DNA from 2 places in the Arthrobacter sp. 05T47 genome. Region 1 is predicted to be linked to the other one. Evidence: riboswitches for the same ligand, from Rfam matches in the RefSeq annotation. Region 1 holds a riboswitch; the other holds the start of a gene.

Region 1 (3,873 bases):
GGGGTGCGCGTCCCGGCGTCGGCCGCCCACCAGGGCACGGAGGTGGGCAGCGTGGGCTACGCGCTGAACCAGATGCTGGACAACGTCTCCAACGCCCTGGAGGCGCGGCAGGAGAGCGAGATGAAGGTGCGGCAGTTTGTCGCCGATGCCTCGCACGAACTCCGCACGCCGCTGACGGCTATCCGCGGCTACACCGAGCTGATGCGGATGACCGAGCACTTCACCGCCGACGGCGAGAGGTCCCTCGCCCGCGTGCAAAGCCAGTCCGAACGGATGACCACCCTGGTTGAGGATCTGCTTTTGCTGGCGCGCCTGGACGAGGGACAGCCGCTGAAGGTCAGCGACGTCGACCTCACGCAGCTGGCCATCGAGACGGTGAGCGATGAGAAAGTCATGGCCCCGGACCGGGTCTGGCAGCTGGAACTTCCGGAGGAGCCCGTGGTGGTCCGCGGCGATGCGACCCAGCTTCACCAGGTCMTCGCCAACCTCCTGTCCAATGCGCGCAAACACACGGACCCCGGGACCACAGTGGTCACGGGCGTCATGCGTTCGGCTGATGGAAGCGCCGTGGTTACCGTGACGGACAACGGCAGCGGCATCGCACCGGAATTCATCGGCCGGGTCTTCGCCCGGTTCGCACGGGCCGACGCTGCTCGCACCAATCCCACCGCCAGCCCCGCCAACACACCGGTCGCTGCGACGGCGGGGGCCAGGTCCGGGCCCGCCGTCCGCCCGGCTTCCGGCGCCGTTTCCGATACTCCTTCCGGCAGCCGTGGCAGTGCCGGGGCAGCTGCTCACGCCCCGACCTCCGAGGGCACGAGCGGTTTGGGCTTGTCCATTGTCCAGTCGATTGTGGAGGCCCACGGGGGCACCGTTGAAGTCACCTCCCGGCCCGGCCGCACGGAGTTTGCGGTGCGGCTGCCCGCGGCGCCGCCGTCGGCATAGGCCCAGCAGGATTCACTTCCCACCCGCAAGATGGTTCTGCGCAAGCCGACACCCCGCCCGCTGTGACTCCTGTTACCAAAATGTGACTTAAGCGCCGAGGTCCTGTAGCGTCGTTGTGGTGCGGCCTCCATTGGTGCCGCATATCCGGACGGACGCCAAACTCTGCCGCTTCCCGGATTCCGCTGGACCAGGCAGAGGCGGGGGACCCAGAGTTCCCGGGCATTCTGCATTCATGCGCCCTCGGGGTGAAGCCGACACGTGATTTTCCGTGCGGCCGGATGACCTCATCCGAACCCGACAGCTAACTCCGCCGGCGTTGAGAGGCCCATCATGACTGAATTCCAGGTACAAACGCGCCCTGACGGCGATTCCCATTTCCGCTCCACTAAGTCGCGCCACCGCGCCGAACCGGCCACGCAGGCATCCGCCCTGTCCAAGCTGGCTACCGGACTCGGCATCACTGCCCGCCGCGCCGCCGTCGTAACCGCCGCTTGCGCCCTGCTGGTGGGAGGCGGCGCCGCCAGCCAGGCGGCGGAGCCGGGCACTCACGCGAATGCTGCGGGCAGCCAAACGGCCACAAGCGCCGACCCGCTGGCCAAGCTCAACTTCGAACGAGTCCAGATCGCCGCTCCGGCGGAAAAAAACGTGGCACCCACGCTCTCGGAAGTCAAGGCCGCCGAGCCCCCGGCCGCCCCGGTTGCTGCTGCACCCGCACCGGCCCCGGCTCCCGCAGCCGCTCCCGCGCCGGCCCCGGCTCCCGCAGCCGCTCCTGCACCGGCCCCCGCTCCCGCACCGGCACCGGTTGCTGTGGACGACCCCGCCGGAGCCCAGGCGTACGCCGCGTCCCAGCTGGGCAGCTATGGCTGGGCCCCTGGTGAGATGCAGTGCCTGCAGAAGCTCTGGACCAAGGAATCGGACTGGAAGACCACCGCCACCAACGCCAGCAGCGGCGCCTACGGAGTGGTCCAGTCCCTGCCCGCCTCGAAGATGGCGAGCGCCGGTGCCGACTACATGACCAACTACCGGACCCAGATCAATTGGGGCCTGAACTACGTCAAGGAACGCTACGGCTCCCCCTGCGGCGCGCTGAACTTCCACTACGCACACAACTGGTACTAAACCGGCACTAGCCGTACCGCCCGGCGAGGGTGGTTGAGGCCCCGGATCCACGCGGATCCGGGGCCTCCTGTGCGTCCGCGGCCGGTACGATTTTGGCCGGCCGGCCTGGCTCCGGACTTCCACAGCCCCCGCACAGCTCGGCCCTAAAGCCCTCATATGGGCCGGCGGGAAAGTTGAGCCATGACATCCACAGACCAGGCCACAGGAACCCTGTCCCGTTCCACGGAGACGCCGGCCGGTCCGGCGGCCCCGCCCTCCCCGTCCGGACTTGAGCCGTCGGGGCCTGCATCGTCCGGGCCGGCATCGTCAGGGCTTACCGTGACCGATGTGCCGGCCCCGGGACCGTTCGCCGGAGCCCTTACCGGCACCGGCGGCCGGCGCGCACCCATTGACACACGCGGCAGCACACCGTTGCTGGACGTCACGATTCCGGTCTTCAACGAGGAGCGGGACCTTGAAGCGTGCCTGCGCCGGCTCCACGCGTACCTTATCGGCGCCTTCCCGCACTCTTTCCGGATCACTGTGGCGGACAACGCCAGCACCGACGGAACGCTCAAGACCGCGGAGCGCGTGGCCCGTGAGTTGCGCGAAGTGAAGGTGGTCCACATGGCCGAAAAGGGCCGGGGAAACGCGCTTCGCAAAGTTTGGCTCTCCTCGCCGTCGCCGGTCCTGGCCTACATGGACGTGGACCTTTCCACGGACCTGGCGGCCCTCGGCCCCCTGCTCGCCCCGCTCATTTCGGGGCACTCCGATCTGGCGATCGGCACCCGGCTGACCCGCAACTCACGCGTGGTCCGCGGACCCAAGCGGGAGTTCATCTCGCGCAGCTACAACTTCCTGCTGCAGTCCCTCATGGGGGCCCACTTCAGCGACGCCCAGTGCGGGTTCAAGGCGATCCGGGCGGACGTGGCCCGGCAACTGCTCCCCCACACCCTGGACAACGCCTGGTTCTTCGACACCGAACTGCTGGTGCTGGCAGAAAAGTGCGGCCTGCGCGTCCACGAAGTCCCGGTGGACTGGACCGACGACCCCGATTCCAGCGTGGACATCGTCCAGACCGCCCTCGCGGACCTGCGCGGCATGGCACGGTTGAGCCGGGACCTGGTTTCGGGCCGGATCCCGGTTCCCGAACTGCGCGCCGCACTTGCCCGCGGACCGCTGCCGGCGTCCTCGCGGTTCCAGGAACAAAGCCCCGGCGGAAGCCTTTTCGGGCAGCTGGTCCGCTTCGGCAGCATCGGGGTGGCCTCCACTCTGGCGTACCTGGCAATCTTCCTGCTCTGCCGACAGATCATGGACCCGCAGCTGGCAAACTTCCTCGCGTTGCTCACCACCGCCGTGGCCAACACCGCGGCCAACCGGCGCTTCACGTTCGGCATCCACGGCGGCAGCCAGGCCGCACGCCACCACTTCGAGGGGCTGCTGGTCTTCGGGATCGGCCTGGCCCTGACCTCGGGCACCCTCGCCCTGGTTCACGCCACGTCAGGAGCCACACCGGACCGCTGGCTCGAACTGCTTACGGTCACCGCCGCCAATCTGGCCGCCACGGCCGTGAAATTCCTGCTCTTCCGGCTGGTGGTCTTCCACCCCCGGCGGACTAACACCGTCCCGGCGCCGGACGCCGCCATCACCGTTGCGGAGCCCACCGCCCCTGGCACCGCTCAGGTGCCCGCCGCCCCCGAGGCTTCCCTCCCCCGTACAGAACCCGCACAGAAAAGGCCAAGTAAATGACGGCAACCATCAGCCCCACCGCCGGCTCCCTTGCCGGGTCACCGGCCGGCAGCCCGCCCCTGGACCCGGAAACGACCCTCC
Region 2 (3,873 bases), on a different contig from region 1:
AAGGCGGGGGTCTTTCGAAATGCTGGAGTGCTGTGGCTTAGCCGCCGACGCGGATGAAGACCGGGCCGGAGCCGACGTTCACGCTGTACAGCGCGGTGGTGCCGCCGTTCCAGCCGCCGTGGACTGCCATGCCGTTGCCGACGTAAACCGCGATGTGTGCCATGCCCACGCCGCCGTTCTGGTAATAGGCGAGGTCGCCCGGGCGTGCCTCGGCGGCGCTCACGGTGCGGCCCAGGGACAGGTAACCTGCCGGCCAGCCGTGGTAGTGGATGCCGGCCGCGGCCAGGGCGTTGGTGGCGAGGGCGGTGCAGTCCTGCGAAACGCCGATCTGCGCGTAGGCAGCAGCGGCGATGGTCGCGCCTGCTCCGCTGCCGATGCCGGCCGGAGCCTGGGCAGCGACGCCGCCGCTGACGCCAAGCTCGGTGCCGCCGGCGCGGGAGGCCGTGGAATCCTGGACGTTCACAACGGGCTTCGGGGCCTCGACGACGGGAGCCGGCGTGGTGGTCACGGCGGGCTTCTCATAGGAGATCGCGATGCTGGATGCGGCCGAAATGGTGGCCGGGGCTGCGGACTGGACTTCCAGGGCCGAAGCGGACGTGGATTCGCGCTGAACGTTGGTCTCAGCAGCGTTGGCTGCGATTCCGCTGGTCAGAACCAGACCGGAAGCTGCGGCGATGACCGCGGCCTGACGGCCCATGCCGCCGGCGTTGTCGCCGACAGCCTTAGCAATAACAGCCAGCGAGTTGGTCTTGGTGACCTCGGCTCGGTGCCGTGCAACGGTTGCACGAGTAGTCATTAAGTTCTCTCTTTCGTGATCCTTGGACCGCGCGCTTTCGGGCGCGGACTGAGGACGCTCCGGCATCTTGGGGGTACGCCGGATCGCCCCGAAATTGGGTTACTTAGCGAAGGGTGTACTGCGAAGACGCGCCAAATGCGGAAACTGCATGCTGTCCGGGCTCGGTAGAGAATGAGCCGGCGGAACGTGATCCCATCCGGGCGCCGACAAGGGCGGCACGTGATGTGGATTCCAGCGAGCTCGACAGAGCTTCGCCGGTGCGCATGCGCGCAGAGTTGTGGCGTGAAGACACGAAAGTAGCCTCTCCCAATGCCTACGAGGTGAGCTGTCGGATTCGGATGGGAGTCACCCGGCCGCGCTGCTTCCTGGGAAGCGTTGCGACTTAACCCCTAGGCCTTCTTTCGAAGGCCAAAATTGGTTCCCCCGCCCCTGCCAGACGATGTAATGCGAACGGACCTTGAGCGGTGGCAGAGCTAGGCAATCCACTCAAGAGCGCCAACTTCGGAAAAGTTGGCGTGCTTCAAACCCTACAGCAGTCCTGACCCAATGTCACATTCAGATCACGGCGTGTCACAAGAATTTGAGAGCGGTCCATCGTCTATTTAGAGCCATCCGAGCGGATCAACGACGTCGCCGTTGACCATCACTTCAAAGTGGAGGTGGCAGCCCGTGGAGGCGCCTGTGGTCCCGCTCATAGCGATGACATCTCCGCGCGATACCTTCTGGCCGACCCTGACCGAGGCCGAGGACAGGTGGTTGTACGTGGTCTCCAGGCCGTTGCCGTGGTCAATGACGACCCGGTTTCCGCCGCCGTAGGGATGCCATCCGTTGAACGTCACGGTGCCGCTGGCGGCCGCGTGGACGGCCGTGCCGCACTGGGCGGCGAAGTCCTGGCCGCGGTGGAACTCGCCCGCACCGCCGGTGATGGGGCTGACGCGGTAGCCGAACGGCGAGGCCGTGATCATCTGGTCCAGCGGTGCGCCGAGGGTGCCGGCGGATGCCGCGCGCGTGATGCTGTCCACAGACTGGGCGCTGAGCAGCTGCTTGAGCTTCCCGTCCGGATCACCCTTCGTGGTGACGGCCGTTCGGCTGAAATCGACTTTTGCGGCGGCGGGAGCCGTGACATCCGGCTGTACTGCAGCGGAGAGGGCGCCTGTTCCATCAGCGTTGGAGGCCAGCACGGGGCTCGTGGCGGGGACCGTCACAGTGAGGACCAGGCCCGTTGCGGCCAGTGCGATGCCGGCCTTCTGCCCGACCCCGCTGGCCGCGGCAAATTCCGTTACCTGACGGAACGGGCTGCGCCGCCGCCGGCGTTCATCGCGGTGCGCGTCGCGGGGGCGTTCGGCCATATGCTCGACGACGGGACGCGGCTCCGGAGCGGGACCGGTCGCGCGGCGACGGCCCCTGGCGGTCTGGGTGGTCAAGAACGGTTCCTCTCTGGATAGCCTGCGAAGTTAGCTGTCGGATTCGGGTCAGAGAGTTCAAAGACCCGGTCCGCCGTTGCAAGCAGCCAGACAGAGAGGCATCCCTGGGGATCCCTCGATGGACGTTGCTTGCCGCTGACGGACTTCACCCCAAGGCTGCTGAAGCAGCAGCCGAAAGTGGTTCCCCCGCCCCTGCCAGGAGGTGGTTCTGCGACTGATRCGCTGGCAGGGCTCGGCTTCGGATCAGGTAACGCTTTGGTATCGGCACTGGCCACTAACTATAGGGGATTAAGCCGTCCGGTAATAAATCCGTAACCCCAGATGTGCAGAACTCATGGGTCGTCCCATGACCGGCGCGTTGTGGCTGGTCAGGCGAGTGTTACAAAGACGTGCGCCGCAACCTCGGGCGGCAACTCCAGGGCACCCTCGATATCGGGAACGCGGACCGAGATGTACTCCCCCACCCGCTCCAGCGACACCAGCGCACCAGGCCGAATTCCACCTTCGTCGAGCTGGGCCAGAAGCTCCGGCTCCACCTGGATCGGCTCCGCGAGCCGGTTGACCGTGACCCGCGAACCCGCACCGTAGCCGGCCATGGCCTCAAGCAGGTTCACGGCCCCATCGGCCGGGGCGCCGTTGGACACGCCGCCAAGATCGGCAAGACCGGGAATGGGGTTTCCGTAGGGCGAAACGGTGGGGTGGTCCAGCATCTCAAAAATTCGCCGCTCAACCCGCTCACTCATGACATGCTCCCAGCGGCATGCCTCCTCGTGGACATAGGCCCAGTCGAGTCCGATCACGTCGGCGAGCAGGCGTTCGGCGAGGCGGTGCTTGCGCATGACGCCGATGGCGCGTTTCCGTCCGGTTTCGGTCAGTTCAAGGTGCCGGTCGCCCGAAACAACCACCAGTCCGTCGCGTTCCATCCGGCCGATGGTCTGCGAGACAGTGGGGCCGGAGTGGCGGAGCCGTTCGGCAATGCGGGCGCGCAGGGCAACGATGTTTTCTTCTTCAAGTTCCAGAATGGTCCGAAGATACATCTCCGTAGTATCGATCAGATCAGTCATTCAGCTCAGCTCCTCGAGCGCAGTCCGTGCGTCATTCCCACCGTACCGCGTGCGGGCTGCATGCAGGATGCGCCTGGCAAGAACCGCCGTACGTTCGCATGCCAGCCTAGCCTATTTTGAATTACTCCGGATAATTTTCGTTCGGGCTGGCGCTGCCCCCGAGTGCCCACGCGCCGGCAGTTCCCGGGCGTCTCAATGACCGGACTGTGACAGGGCCTTTTCCGCGTCGCCGGTACCCGTCAGGCAGAATGAAACAGGCAGAATAAGCAGGGGTCCGTTGTAGCCATCCCCTACCGGGCCACCTTCCAGCCACGCTACGAACCAGCCGAAAATTGGAGCCACTGTGAGCGACACCAGCATCGCGATCCCCGCCAACCTCCTGCCCAAGGACGGCCGGTTCGGCGCCGGTCCGTCCAAGGTCAGGCCGGAACAGATGGAGGCCCTCGCCGCGTCGGCGAAGCTGCTGGGGACCTCGCACCGCCAGGCACCCGTGAAGAACCTGGTCGGCTCGGTGCGCAGCGGCCTGAGCGAATTCTTCCGTGCGCCCGAGGGCTACGAAGTGATCCTGGGCGTGGGCGGATCCACGGCA

Evidence for each region. Region 1 has a riboswitch for cyclic di-AMP ahead of AC1DEY_RS07105 (aggregation-promoting factor C-terminal-like domain-containing protein). Riboswitches for the same ligand answer to the same signal wherever they lie in the genome.
Region 2: another riboswitch for cyclic di-AMP. It lies ahead of AC1DEY_RS06790 (M23 family metallopeptidase); the one in region 1 lies ahead of AC1DEY_RS07105 (aggregation-promoting factor C-terminal-like domain-containing protein).

The regions. Positions count from the first base shown of each region.
Region 1 is NZ_JBFTKG010000006.1:41,882-45,754, reverse strand. Features, by position in the region: gene AC1DEY_RS07110 (sensor histidine kinase) at 1-945, shown strand, start outside; cyclic di-AMP (ydaO/yuaA leader) riboswitch at 1,116-1,273, shown strand; gene AC1DEY_RS07105 (aggregation-promoting factor C-terminal-like domain-containing protein) at 1,276-2,064, shown strand; gene AC1DEY_RS07100 (bifunctional glycosyltransferase family 2/GtrA family protein) at 2,245-3,792, shown strand; gene AC1DEY_RS07095 (glycosyltransferase family 39 protein) at 3,789-3,873, shown strand, end outside.
Region 2 is NZ_JBFTKG010000005.1:121,779-125,651, forward strand. Features, by position in the region: gene AC1DEY_RS06785 (NlpC/P60 family protein) at 38-796, opposite strand; cyclic di-AMP (ydaO/yuaA leader) riboswitch at 1,093-1,262, opposite strand; gene AC1DEY_RS06790 (M23 family metallopeptidase) at 1,399-2,220, opposite strand; cyclic di-AMP (ydaO/yuaA leader) riboswitch at 2,225-2,438, opposite strand; gene AC1DEY_RS06795 (iron-dependent transcriptional repressor DtxR) at 2,589-3,284, opposite strand; gene serC (phosphoserine transaminase) at 3,628-3,873, shown strand, end outside.